Regions from separate parts of the Streptomyces sp. WAC00040 genome, predicted to be linked through region 1. Evidence: riboswitches for the same ligand, from Rfam matches in the RefSeq annotation. Region 1 holds a riboswitch; each other region holds the start of a gene.
The links. A riboswitch is a leader RNA that binds a small molecule or an ion and turns the genes downstream of it on or off. The one in region 1 is predicted to bind cyclic di-AMP.
Positions count from the first base shown of each region.

Region 2: it holds a riboswitch for cyclic di-AMP, as region 1 does, so the genes downstream of both, MDN94_RS04320 (transglycosylase family protein) here and MDN94_RS17160 (M23 family metallopeptidase) in region 1, are expected to answer to the same signal.
Region 3: it holds a riboswitch for cyclic di-AMP, as region 1 does, so the genes downstream of both, MDN94_RS11375 (C40 family peptidase) here and MDN94_RS17160 (M23 family metallopeptidase) in region 1, are expected to answer to the same signal.

Region 1 covers NZ_JAKQZE010000001.1:3,724,187-3,727,455, forward strand. Annotated here, with positions in the region: gene MDN94_RS17155 (M16 family metallopeptidase) at 1-915, shown strand, start outside; cyclic di-AMP (ydaO/yuaA leader) riboswitch at 1,141-1,303, shown strand; gene MDN94_RS17160 (M23 family metallopeptidase) at 1,317-2,111, shown strand; gene MDN94_RS17165 (GntR family transcriptional regulator) at 2,549-3,226, shown strand.
Region 2 covers NZ_JAKQZE010000001.1:952,548-955,816, reverse strand. Annotated here, with positions in the region: gene MDN94_RS04325 (transglycosylase family protein) at 1-935, shown strand, start outside; cyclic di-AMP (ydaO/yuaA leader) riboswitch at 1,288-1,425, shown strand; gene MDN94_RS04320 (transglycosylase family protein) at 1,430-2,113, shown strand; gene eno (phosphopyruvate hydratase) at 2,427-3,269, shown strand, end outside.
Region 3 covers NZ_JAKQZE010000001.1:2,463,649-2,466,917, reverse strand. Annotated here, with positions in the region: gene pcrA (DNA helicase PcrA) at 1-1,623, opposite strand, end outside; cyclic di-AMP (ydaO/yuaA leader) riboswitch at 1,865-2,026, shown strand; gene MDN94_RS11375 (C40 family peptidase) at 2,029-3,213, shown strand.

The DNA.
Region 1 (3,269 bases):
CCGGGCCGCCGGGCCGCCAAGCAGCTCTCCAAGGAGCTCTTCCCGGCCGAGCTGCGCGTCTCCCGGCCGCGCCAGGGGACGGAGGAGACGGTCGCGCGGATCGACGCGGCCGCCGTGCGCGCCTTCTACGAGGCGCATGTACGGCCCGCCACCGCCACCGCGGTGATCGTCGGCGACCTCACCGGTATCGACCTGGACGCCGTCCTCGGCGACACGCTCGGGGCGTGGACGGGCGACAAGGCGGACCCGCGCCCGGTGCCCGCGATCACCGCTGACGACACCGGCCGTGTGGTCATCGTCGACCGCCCTGGTGCGGTGCAGACGCAGCTCCTCATCGGCCGCGTCGGTGGCGATCGCCATGACCGTGTCTGGCCCGCGCAGGTGCTCGGCACGTACTGCCTCGGCGGCACGCTGACCTCCCGCCTCGACCGGGTGCTGCGCGAGGAGAAGGGGTACACCTACGGTGTGCGCGCCTTCGGCCAGGTGCTGCGCTCCGCTCCGGACGGCTCCGGCGCCTCGATGCTCGCCATCAGCGGCTCCGTGGACACGCCCAACACCGGTCCGGCGCTCGGTGACCTGTGGAAGGTGCTCCGCACGCTCGCAGCCGAGGGGCTCACGGACGCCGAGCGGGACGTCGCCGTGCAGAACCTGGTGGGCGTCGCCCCGCTGAAGTACGAGACGGCGGCGTCCGTGGCGGCCACCTTGGCCGACCAGGTCGAGCAGCACCTCCCGGACGACTACCAGGCACAGATGTACGTGCGTCTGGCGGAGACGGGCACGGTGGAGGCGACCGCGGCGGTCGTCAACGCCTTCCCGGTCGACCGGCTGGTGACGGTGCTCGTCGGCGACGCGTCGCAGATCGAGGAGCCGGTGAAGGCCCTCGGCATCGGTGAAGTGAGGGTTGTCACGGGCTGATCGGACGCCGCCCGGCGGGACGACTCAAAACGCGCATCGCGTGAAAACGGAACCCCGGCTTCGAATCGTTTGCCGGGGTTCCGTTCTATGTCCGATTTGCAGGACTGAATGCCTGTCTGCCCTGTGGTATGCGCTACAAAACGGGCTGTCTGTTTGGTGATTGACGAACGGGTTGCCTAGCGTCGGTCCGGCTGTCCGCCTGGAGATCGTCGCGCCCGCGGCATCGGGCAGCCATCGCCGAGTCCCCGTCAGGCGCGAGCCTGGGGAGCCGGGGACCCACGTAGTCCCTGGGGTGAATCGGCCCTCCTTCGCCCGTGCGGAGGGGGCCGTAGGAGACCTTCCTGCTCCGAACCCGTCAGCTAACCCGGTAGGCGAGAAGGAAGGAAAGGACCAGCCTCTTCATGGCGTTCACCCGTGCCACCGGGAAGCATCGTGCCCCGAGCCGCCTGACGCGCAGGAGCGCGAACCTGGCCGGCGTCGCCGCCCTCGCCACCACCGGCGTCATCGGAACCCTCGCCTCCCCGGCGCTCGCCGCCGACACCGAGGCCCCCTCCGTCGAGGACACCGGCCTCACCCAGATCGTCTCCATGGGGTCGCTCGCCGACGAGATAGCCGACCAGGCCGCCGCCCAGGAGAGAGAGGCCCAGGAGGCCGCCGCCAAGGCCAGGGCGCAGGCGAAGGCCGAGGCCGAGGCGAAGGCGGAAGCCAGGCGCAAGGCCGAGGCGCGCGCCAAGGAGGCCCGCGAGGCCAAGGAGCGCGCCGCCCGCGAGGCCGAGCGCAAGCGGCTGAACTCCTTCCGGCTCCCGATCGCCGGTTCGCACGTGACCACCGGGTACCGGACCGGCGGCGCCCTCTGGTCCTCCGGCAGCCACTCCGGCGTCGACTTCCGCGCCGCCTCCGGCAGTTCCGTCGTGTCCGTCGGCTCCGGCACCGTCGTCGAGGCGGGCTGGGGCGGCGCGTACGGCAACAACGTCGTGATCCGGATGAACGACGGCACGTACACCCAGTACGGCCACCTGTCGTCCATCAGCGTCTCCGTCGGTCAGCAGGTCACCCCCGGCCAGCAGATCGGACTGTCCGGCTCGACCGGCAACTCGACCGGGCCGCACCTGCACTTCGAGGCCAGGACCACCGCCGAGTACGGCTCCGACATCGACCCGGTCGCCTACCTGCGCTCGCGCGGCGTCAACGTCTGACCCTCGGCCGCACCCGGGACCGCGCCCACCGTTCCCGCGCCCGCGCCGGTTTCGGGCCCATGTCCGTCGCCCTCGTCCCCGCCGCGCCTGGGCCTGCGCCACACTCATGGCGCCGTCCCGGCGGCCGCGGGCCGAGTTCGGCGCGCGACCTTGCCGTCACGGATCTGCCGGCCGAGATGCGGCCGCGGATCTGAGGCTGGTCGAGCCGCGCCGCGCCCACCGTCCGGCGCCCCGCGCTTCGTCTTCGAAGGCCCCCGGCTTGGCCGGGGGCCTTCTGCGCATTCCGCGGCGTTTCGGCCATTGAGTGATTGCCGTCTCCGTCAAGAGACTTCCATGGTTTTCACCCTGGCGTCGGAAAAACGCGTTCATTGCAATAGAGTCACGGGAACACGCGTCAATCGGCTGCGTTTCGCTCGGATCAATGCGGAGGTTCGGTCATGCGTATTCCCGCGCACTCGGTATGCACGGCGATCCGCGACGACATCGTCTCCGGGGTCCACGAGCGCGGCAGCCGGCTCACGGAGGAACACCTGGCACGCCGCTATGGCGTCTCCCGCGTCCCGGTCCGCGAGGCGCTGCGCACCCTGGAGTCGGAGGGCTTCGTCGTGACCCGCCGGCACGCCGGCGCCTGTGTGGCGGAGCCGACGGAGCAGGAGGCCGCCGACCTCCTGGAGATCCGTATGCTTCTGGAGCCGCTGGGCGCTGCGCGCGCCGCGCAACGCCGCACGGAAGCGCATCTGCGGGTGCTGCGCGGCCTGGTGAGACTCGGTCAGGAGCGGGCGCGCCGGGGACAGGGCGAGGACTTGCGCTCGCTCGGCTCCTGGTTCCACGAGACGCTCGCGCAGTCCTGCGACAGTCCCGGGTTGACCTCGCTGCTGACCCAGTTGCGGCACAAGATCGCCTGGATGTACTCGGTGGAGCAGCCTCTCGCCCCGGTCGAGTCGTGGGCCGAGCACGGCGCGATCGTCGACGCCGTGGCGCGCGGTGACGCGGAGCGGGCGCGCGCGTTGACGGCCGCGCACGCCGAGCGTGCCGCCACGGCGCACCGGCTGCGCCGCACCGTGCGGGTGAGGACTTCGCAACATGCCGTAAACACCACGAGCGGCCGGAATTAACAGAGGGCGTATACAAAAGAAGGCGTGATGGGGTCGGCCTTTT
Region 2 (3,269 bases), 2.8 Mb from region 1:
GACCCCGCCAGGCTCCGGCCCTCATCGTTGCGGCAGGGGTGACCGGTTCGGCCATCGCCATTCCGCTGCTCGGCGCGGGCTCGGCCTCGGCCGCGGACGCGAGCACGTGGGACCGCGTCGCGGAGTGCGAGAGCGGCGGCGCCTGGAGCGCCGACTTCGGCAACGGCTTCTACGGCGGACTCCAGTTCTCCGAGGAGGTCTGGGTCGCGTACGGCGGCACCGCGTACGCGCCGAGCGCCGACCTCGCCAGCCGCTCGCAGCAGATAGCGGTCGCCGAGAAGGTGCTCGCCGCCGAGGGCCCGCAGGCGTGGCCCGCGTGCGGGCCGCTCGCGGGGCTTGTCAACGACGGCACGGACACCGGCGTCGACCCCGGCATCCTGCCGCTGCCGCAGCAGAGCGAAGCACCGGCCGTGGAGCCGTCCGAGGACGCCTCCGGCAGGGACACGCCGGCCGACGACACGGACAGCGGGACCATCGAGGACTCTTCCGGCGGTCCGGGCGGGACCGGAGCGCCGTCCCGTGGCGCCGGTGACGCGCCGGACTCCACGGACGGGACCACCACGGCTCCGGAGGCTCCCGGCGCGTCGGACGGCGCCACGGGCGCGGCTCCCTCCGACGGCGCCACGAGCGGCGGCGGCAAGCACCGCGGCGCCCCCGCCGACAGCGAGGCAGAAACGGGCAAAACGGAAAAGGGCCGCGAAAGCGGCCGTCATGCCTCACGTGGTGACAGTTCAGGTCGAAACGGTGCCGATGAGGCAACCCGCCCCGACACCTACACCGTTCAGCCCGGCGACAACCTGTGCGACATCGCCAACGAGAAGGACGTGCCCGGCGGGTGGCCGGCGCTCTACGAGGCGAACCAGGAGGCCGTCGGGGCCGACCCGGACCTCATCCGGCCCGGTCAGAGCCTCGATCTCGGCCTGAACCGGGGCTAGTTCGCGTAGCGTTTCGCCGGCTTATGTCCGTTGTGTGCGAGTGAGACAAGGGTCTCTTTGCTGCAACTGCAGCAAACAGCCCTGCGAATTCGCCCACTCCGCCCCTCACCTGCGAAAACGGACACTCATGGGTGGCCGGTTCGGGCGATTTCTCCCCGATGTTCGACTTTGAACATCGGGGAGTCGTGTGTCTACCGTCTGAACCGTTCGCCATCGCGGGCACCGTCGACCGATACGCCGAATCCTGCCGTCGGTCGGGGGGAACAGTCGTCGCTCAGAGCGCCGAAGGCAGGAGCGGGGGACCCAGGTAAGTGCCGGGCCCGTGAGCCGGGACAGCGAGAGGCCGACCGTACGTCGAGGTCGGCCGGACCGTGGAGACCGGCGGAACGGAACCGGCTGGGGGTGAAGACCGTGCGTCAGTGACGTGCGGCCGGGCAACTCACAGGCCCGAACCCGACAGCTCACCTCGCAGGCGTCGGTGAGGAGATAGCTCCATGCTGCGTTCTTCCGGCAACGCCAAGCACCGCCGCGCTTCCCGGGCGACCCGTATCGCCGCCTTCGTCGGCATCACCGGTGCGGCCGTCGCCGCGCCGCTGCTCGGTGCGGGCACCGCCTCCGCCGCCACCACGGCCGAGTGGGACGCCGTCGCCCAGTGCGAGTCCGGCGGCGACTGGTCCATCAACACCGGCAACGGCTACTACGGCGGCCTGCAGTTCTCCGCCTCGACCTGGGCCGCGTACGGCGGCACCGCGTACGCCGCGACCGCCGACCAGGCGTCCAAGTCCCAGCAGATCGAGATAGCCGAGAAGGTCCTGGCCGGCCAGGGCAAGGGCGCCTGGCCGAGCTGTGGCGTCGGCCTGTCCAACGCCTCCAACGACGCCGGCTCCGTCGAGGCCGAGCCCACCCAGCCGGCCCAGGAGCGCGCCGAGGCCCCCACCACGCGCTCCGAGCGCGCCGAGGCCCCGGCGAAGAAGGCCGAGAAGCCCGCCGCCGCTGCCGAGGCCAAGTCCTTCAAGAAGGGCGACGGCGAGTACAAGGTCAAGGCCGGCGACACCCTGAGCACCATCGCCGAGGCCGAGAAGGTCAAGGGCGGCTGGGAGAAGCTCTTCGAGCTGAACAAGGACATCGTCGAGGACGCCGACGTGATCCACCCGGGTCAGCAGCTCCACCTGAGCTGACCCACCCCTTCCTCCCACGGTCCGGCGGTCGTGGGAGGCCACCCGTCTTCCGTACGGGACCCGAGCACCCCGGTCCGGCGCACCTTCCCCCCCGAACGCGCCGGGCCGGGGTTCGGTCCGTCGAGGGCCAGGGCCCGAATGCCGGTTACCCGCAGGTAGATACCGCCCTGTTTGCCCCGTCCCAAGGGACTTGATGCCCTTTTTCGTCCCAGGGGGCGGGCATCGGCAGGCCTTTGCCCCCGAGGCGGTTAGGCTCTTGCCGCAAGGCCAAGCAGACCTCTGCACTTTTTCTCGCGTCACATCCCAGAAGGAGATGCTCGTGCCGTCCATCGACGTCGTCGTAGCCCGGGAAATCCTGGACTCCCGAGGTAACCCCACGGTCGAGGTCGAGGTTGGCCTCGACGACGGCAGCACGGGTCGTGCTGCAGTTCCGTCCGGCGCCTCCACCGGTGCGTTCGAGGCTCTCGAGCTTCGCGACGGTGACCAGAACCGCTACCAGGGCAAGGGTGTCGAGAAGGCCGTCCTCGCCGTCATCGAGCAGATCGGCCCGGAGCTCGTCGGTTACGACGCCACCGAGCAGCGGCTGATCGACCAGGCGATGTTCGACCTGGACGCCACCCCGGACAAGTCCTCCCTCGGCGCCAACGCCATCCTCGGCGTCTCCCTCGCCGTGGCGCACGCCGCCTCCGAGGCCTCGGACCTGCCGCTCTTCCGCTACCTGGGCGGCCCGAACGCGCACCTGCTGCCCGTTCCGATGATGAACATCCTGAACGGCGGCTCGCACGCCGACTCCAACGTGGACATCCAGGAGTTCATGATCGCGCCGATCGGCGCCGAGTCCTTCTCCGAGGCCCTTCGCTGGGGCACCGAGGTCTACCACACCCTCAAGAAGGTTCTGAAGCAGAAGGGCCTGTCCACCGGTCTCGGCGACGAGGGCGGCTTCGCGCCGAACCTCGACTCCAACCGCGCCGCCCTGGACCTCATCCTCGAGGCCATCAAGGAGGCCGGTTACGCCCCGGGCAAGGACATCGCGCTCGCGCTCGACGTCGCCGCGTCCGAGTTCTACAAGGACGGCTCGTACGAGTTCGAGGGCAAGTCCCGCTCGGCCGCCGAGATGACCGAGTACTACGCGGAACTCGTCGACTCCTACCCGCTG
Region 3 (3,269 bases), 1.3 Mb from region 1:
CGAGTCGACGATCGTGCGCAGCTCCTCCATCAGGACGTTGAACCGCTTGACCGCGTTGGCCGAGCGGGCCGCCATGCCGTACGCCTCGTCGACACGGCGCAGCGCCTGCGGGAAGGTGATCTTCTCGCGCAGCGCGAGGGCGTCGATCATCGCCTCCGCACGCTCGCCGATGCCGCGCTTGGGCACGTTCAGGATGCGGCGCAGCGGGACGTTGTCCTCGGGGTTGGCGAGGACCCGCAGGTAGGCCAGCACATCGCGGACCTCCTTGCGCTCGTAGAAGCGCACACCGCCGACGACCTTGTAGGGCAGGCCGACGCGGATGAAGATCTCCTCGAAGACACGCGACTGGGCGTTCGTGCGGTAGAAGACGGCGACGTCGCCGGCCTTCGCCTCGCCCGAGTCCGTGAGCCGGTCGATCTCGTCGGCGACGAACTGGGCCTCGTCGTGCTCGGTGTCCGCGACGTAGCCGGTGATCTGGGCGCCGGCGCCGGCGTTCGTCCACAGGTTCTTGGGACGGCGGGACTCGTTGCGCTCGATGACGGCGTTGGCGGCGGAGAGGATCGTCTGGGTGGATCGGTAGTTCTGCTCCAGCAGGATCGTCGTCGCGTCCGGGTAGTCCTCCTCGAACTGGAGGATGTTGCGGATGGTCGCGCCGCGGAAGGCGTAGATCGACTGGTCGGCGTCACCGACGACGCACAGCTCCGCCGGCTCCAGGTCCTCGTACCCCTTGCCCACCAGCTCGCGCACGAGCGTGTACTGAGCGTGGTTGGTGTCCTGGTACTCGTCGACGAGGACGTGCCGGAACCGCCGCTGGTAGTGCTCCGCGACGTCCGGGAACGCCTGGAGCAGATGGACGGTGGTCATGATGATGTCGTCGAAGTCCAGGGCGTTGGCCTCGCGCAGCCGGGCCTGGTACATCCGGTACGCCTCGGCGAGCGTCTTCTCGAATCCGTCGACGGCCTGGTCGGCGAAGGTCTCCTCGTCGATCAGCTCGTTCTTCAGGTTCGAGATCTTGGCGCTGAAGGACTTCGGCGGAAACTTCTTCGGGTCGAGGTCGAGATCACGGCAGACCAGCGACATCAGGCGCTTCGAGTCCGCCGCGTCGTAGATCGAGAACGACGAGGTGAAGCCCAGCTTCTTGGACTCGCGGCGCAGGATCCGGACGCACGCGCTGTGGAAGGTCATGACCCACATCGCGTTGGCGCGCGGGCCCACCAGCTGCTCGACGCGTTCCTTCATCTCGCCGGCGGCCTTGTTGGTGAAGGTGATCGCCAGTATCTGGCCGGGGTGGACCCGGCGCGTGCCCAGCAGGTGGGCGATGCGATGGGTGAGCACTCTGGTCTTGCCCGAGCCGGCGCCGGCGACGATGAGCAGCGGTGAGCCTGTGTGCACGACGGCGGCGCGCTGCTGCTCGTTCAGCCCGTCGAGCAGGGCGGCTGGGTCCACGACGGGGCGCGGCGCGCCGTCGCGGTAGTAACCGTCGCGGGCCGGAGGCACGTCGAAGGCGCCCTGGAAGAGGTCGTCCGGAAGCTGCTCCGGAGCCGGGTCCTCGGGCGGAGGCGGGGGCCCGTCCGCGTCGGGCCGGAGGTCCGCCAGGAAGCTGTCGTCAAAGAGGCTGCTCATCGCTTAACGAGTCTAGGCGGCCGGACCGACAACCGTGGCCGCACAGGGACACCGGCGGGCGCCACGGTATGTGACAGTGCGGATCCGCGGGGCGACCGTCGGCCGGGCCGGAGACCCGCCCGCGAAAAGGGTCACGAAAATGTATCGGACATATCGAACATCAACCTTCACAGCAGACGCACGAGTTGGCTAGCGTGCTCGACCAGGCGGCCCGCATCCCTCCCGGCGAACCACGCCGAACGGGCGGCCTGCGCCGAATCCGGGCTTCTCCCGAGGGAGTTCGGAACCGGGGACCCACCAAGCATCACCGGGGTGAATCGGACCGTGCCCCGTTCGGTCCGTAGGGCGTCTTCCGTTCGCCCGAACCCGACAGCTAACCCGGTAGGCGGTCCACGGAAGAAGGAGATGCCGGCCTTGGCGTCGCATCGCAAGCCCCGCAGCCGTACCGCAAAACCGTCCACCGCCGTCGGGTTCACCACGGCCGCCCTCGCCGGTGTGACGCTGCTCTCCACACAGAGCGCCACCGCCGCGCCGTCCGACCCGAAGCCCAGCATCGAAGAGGTGCAGAAGAAGGTCGACGACCTGTACCGGCAGGCCGGCAGCGCGACGCAGGAGTTCAACAAGGCGAAGGAAGCCACGGCGGAGAAGCGCCAGGAGGTCGACCGGCTGCTCGACGAGGCGGCCGAGCGCACGGAGAAGCTGAACGAGTCCCGCCGCGCCCTCGGCAACTACGCGGCAGCGCAGTACCGCACCGGTTCCGTCGCCCCCACCGCCGCGCTGATGTTCGCGGACAGCCCCCAGGCGTACTTCGACCAGACCCAGCTGATGGACCGGATGACGGACCAGCAGCGCAGGGCCGTCAGCGAGTACGAGACCGAGCGGGCCGCGGCCGCGAAGCAGCGCGCGGAGGCAACCAAGAGCCTCGAGTCCCTCACGGACTCCCAGGAGGCCCTGCGCACCAGCAAGCAGACGGTGCAGACGAAGCTCGCGGAGGCACGCGCCCTGCTCTCCGAGCTGACGGCGGAGGAGAAGGCACGCCTCGCCGCGATCGAGCGGGAGAAGGAGGAGGAGGCGCGTCGCAAGGCCGAGGCCAAGGCGAAGGCGGAGGCGGAGGCGGAGGCGGCGGCCCGGGCGGAGGCCGAGCGGCAGCAGCAGGAGCGCGAGGCCACCCCGGAGACAGGCACCACCGACCCGGGGACCGACACCGGCACCGGCACCGGCACCGACGACGGCACGTACGCGGCCAAGGCCGACAAGGTCCTCGCGTTCGCCCGTGCCCAGATCGGCAAGCCCTACGTATGGGGCGCGACGGGCCCGAGCTCGTACGACTGCTCCGGCCTCACCGCGGCCGCGTGGAAGGCGGCGGGGGTGGACCTGCCGCGCACCACCTGGGACCAGGTGAAGGTCGGCACCCGTGTCGAGACGGCCGACCTGCTCCCCGGAGACCTGGTCTTCTTCTACGACGACATCAGCCACGTCGGCATCTACATCGGCGACGGCAAGATGATCCACGCGCCCAAGCCGGGCACGAACGTCCGCGAGGAGTCCATCTACTACATGCCGATCTACGGCAGCGTCCGCCCCGCCTGAGGCGCGGGACCGGCACGAGGCCGGACGCACCGGTGCCCGGGCGGCCGAGCCGTCCG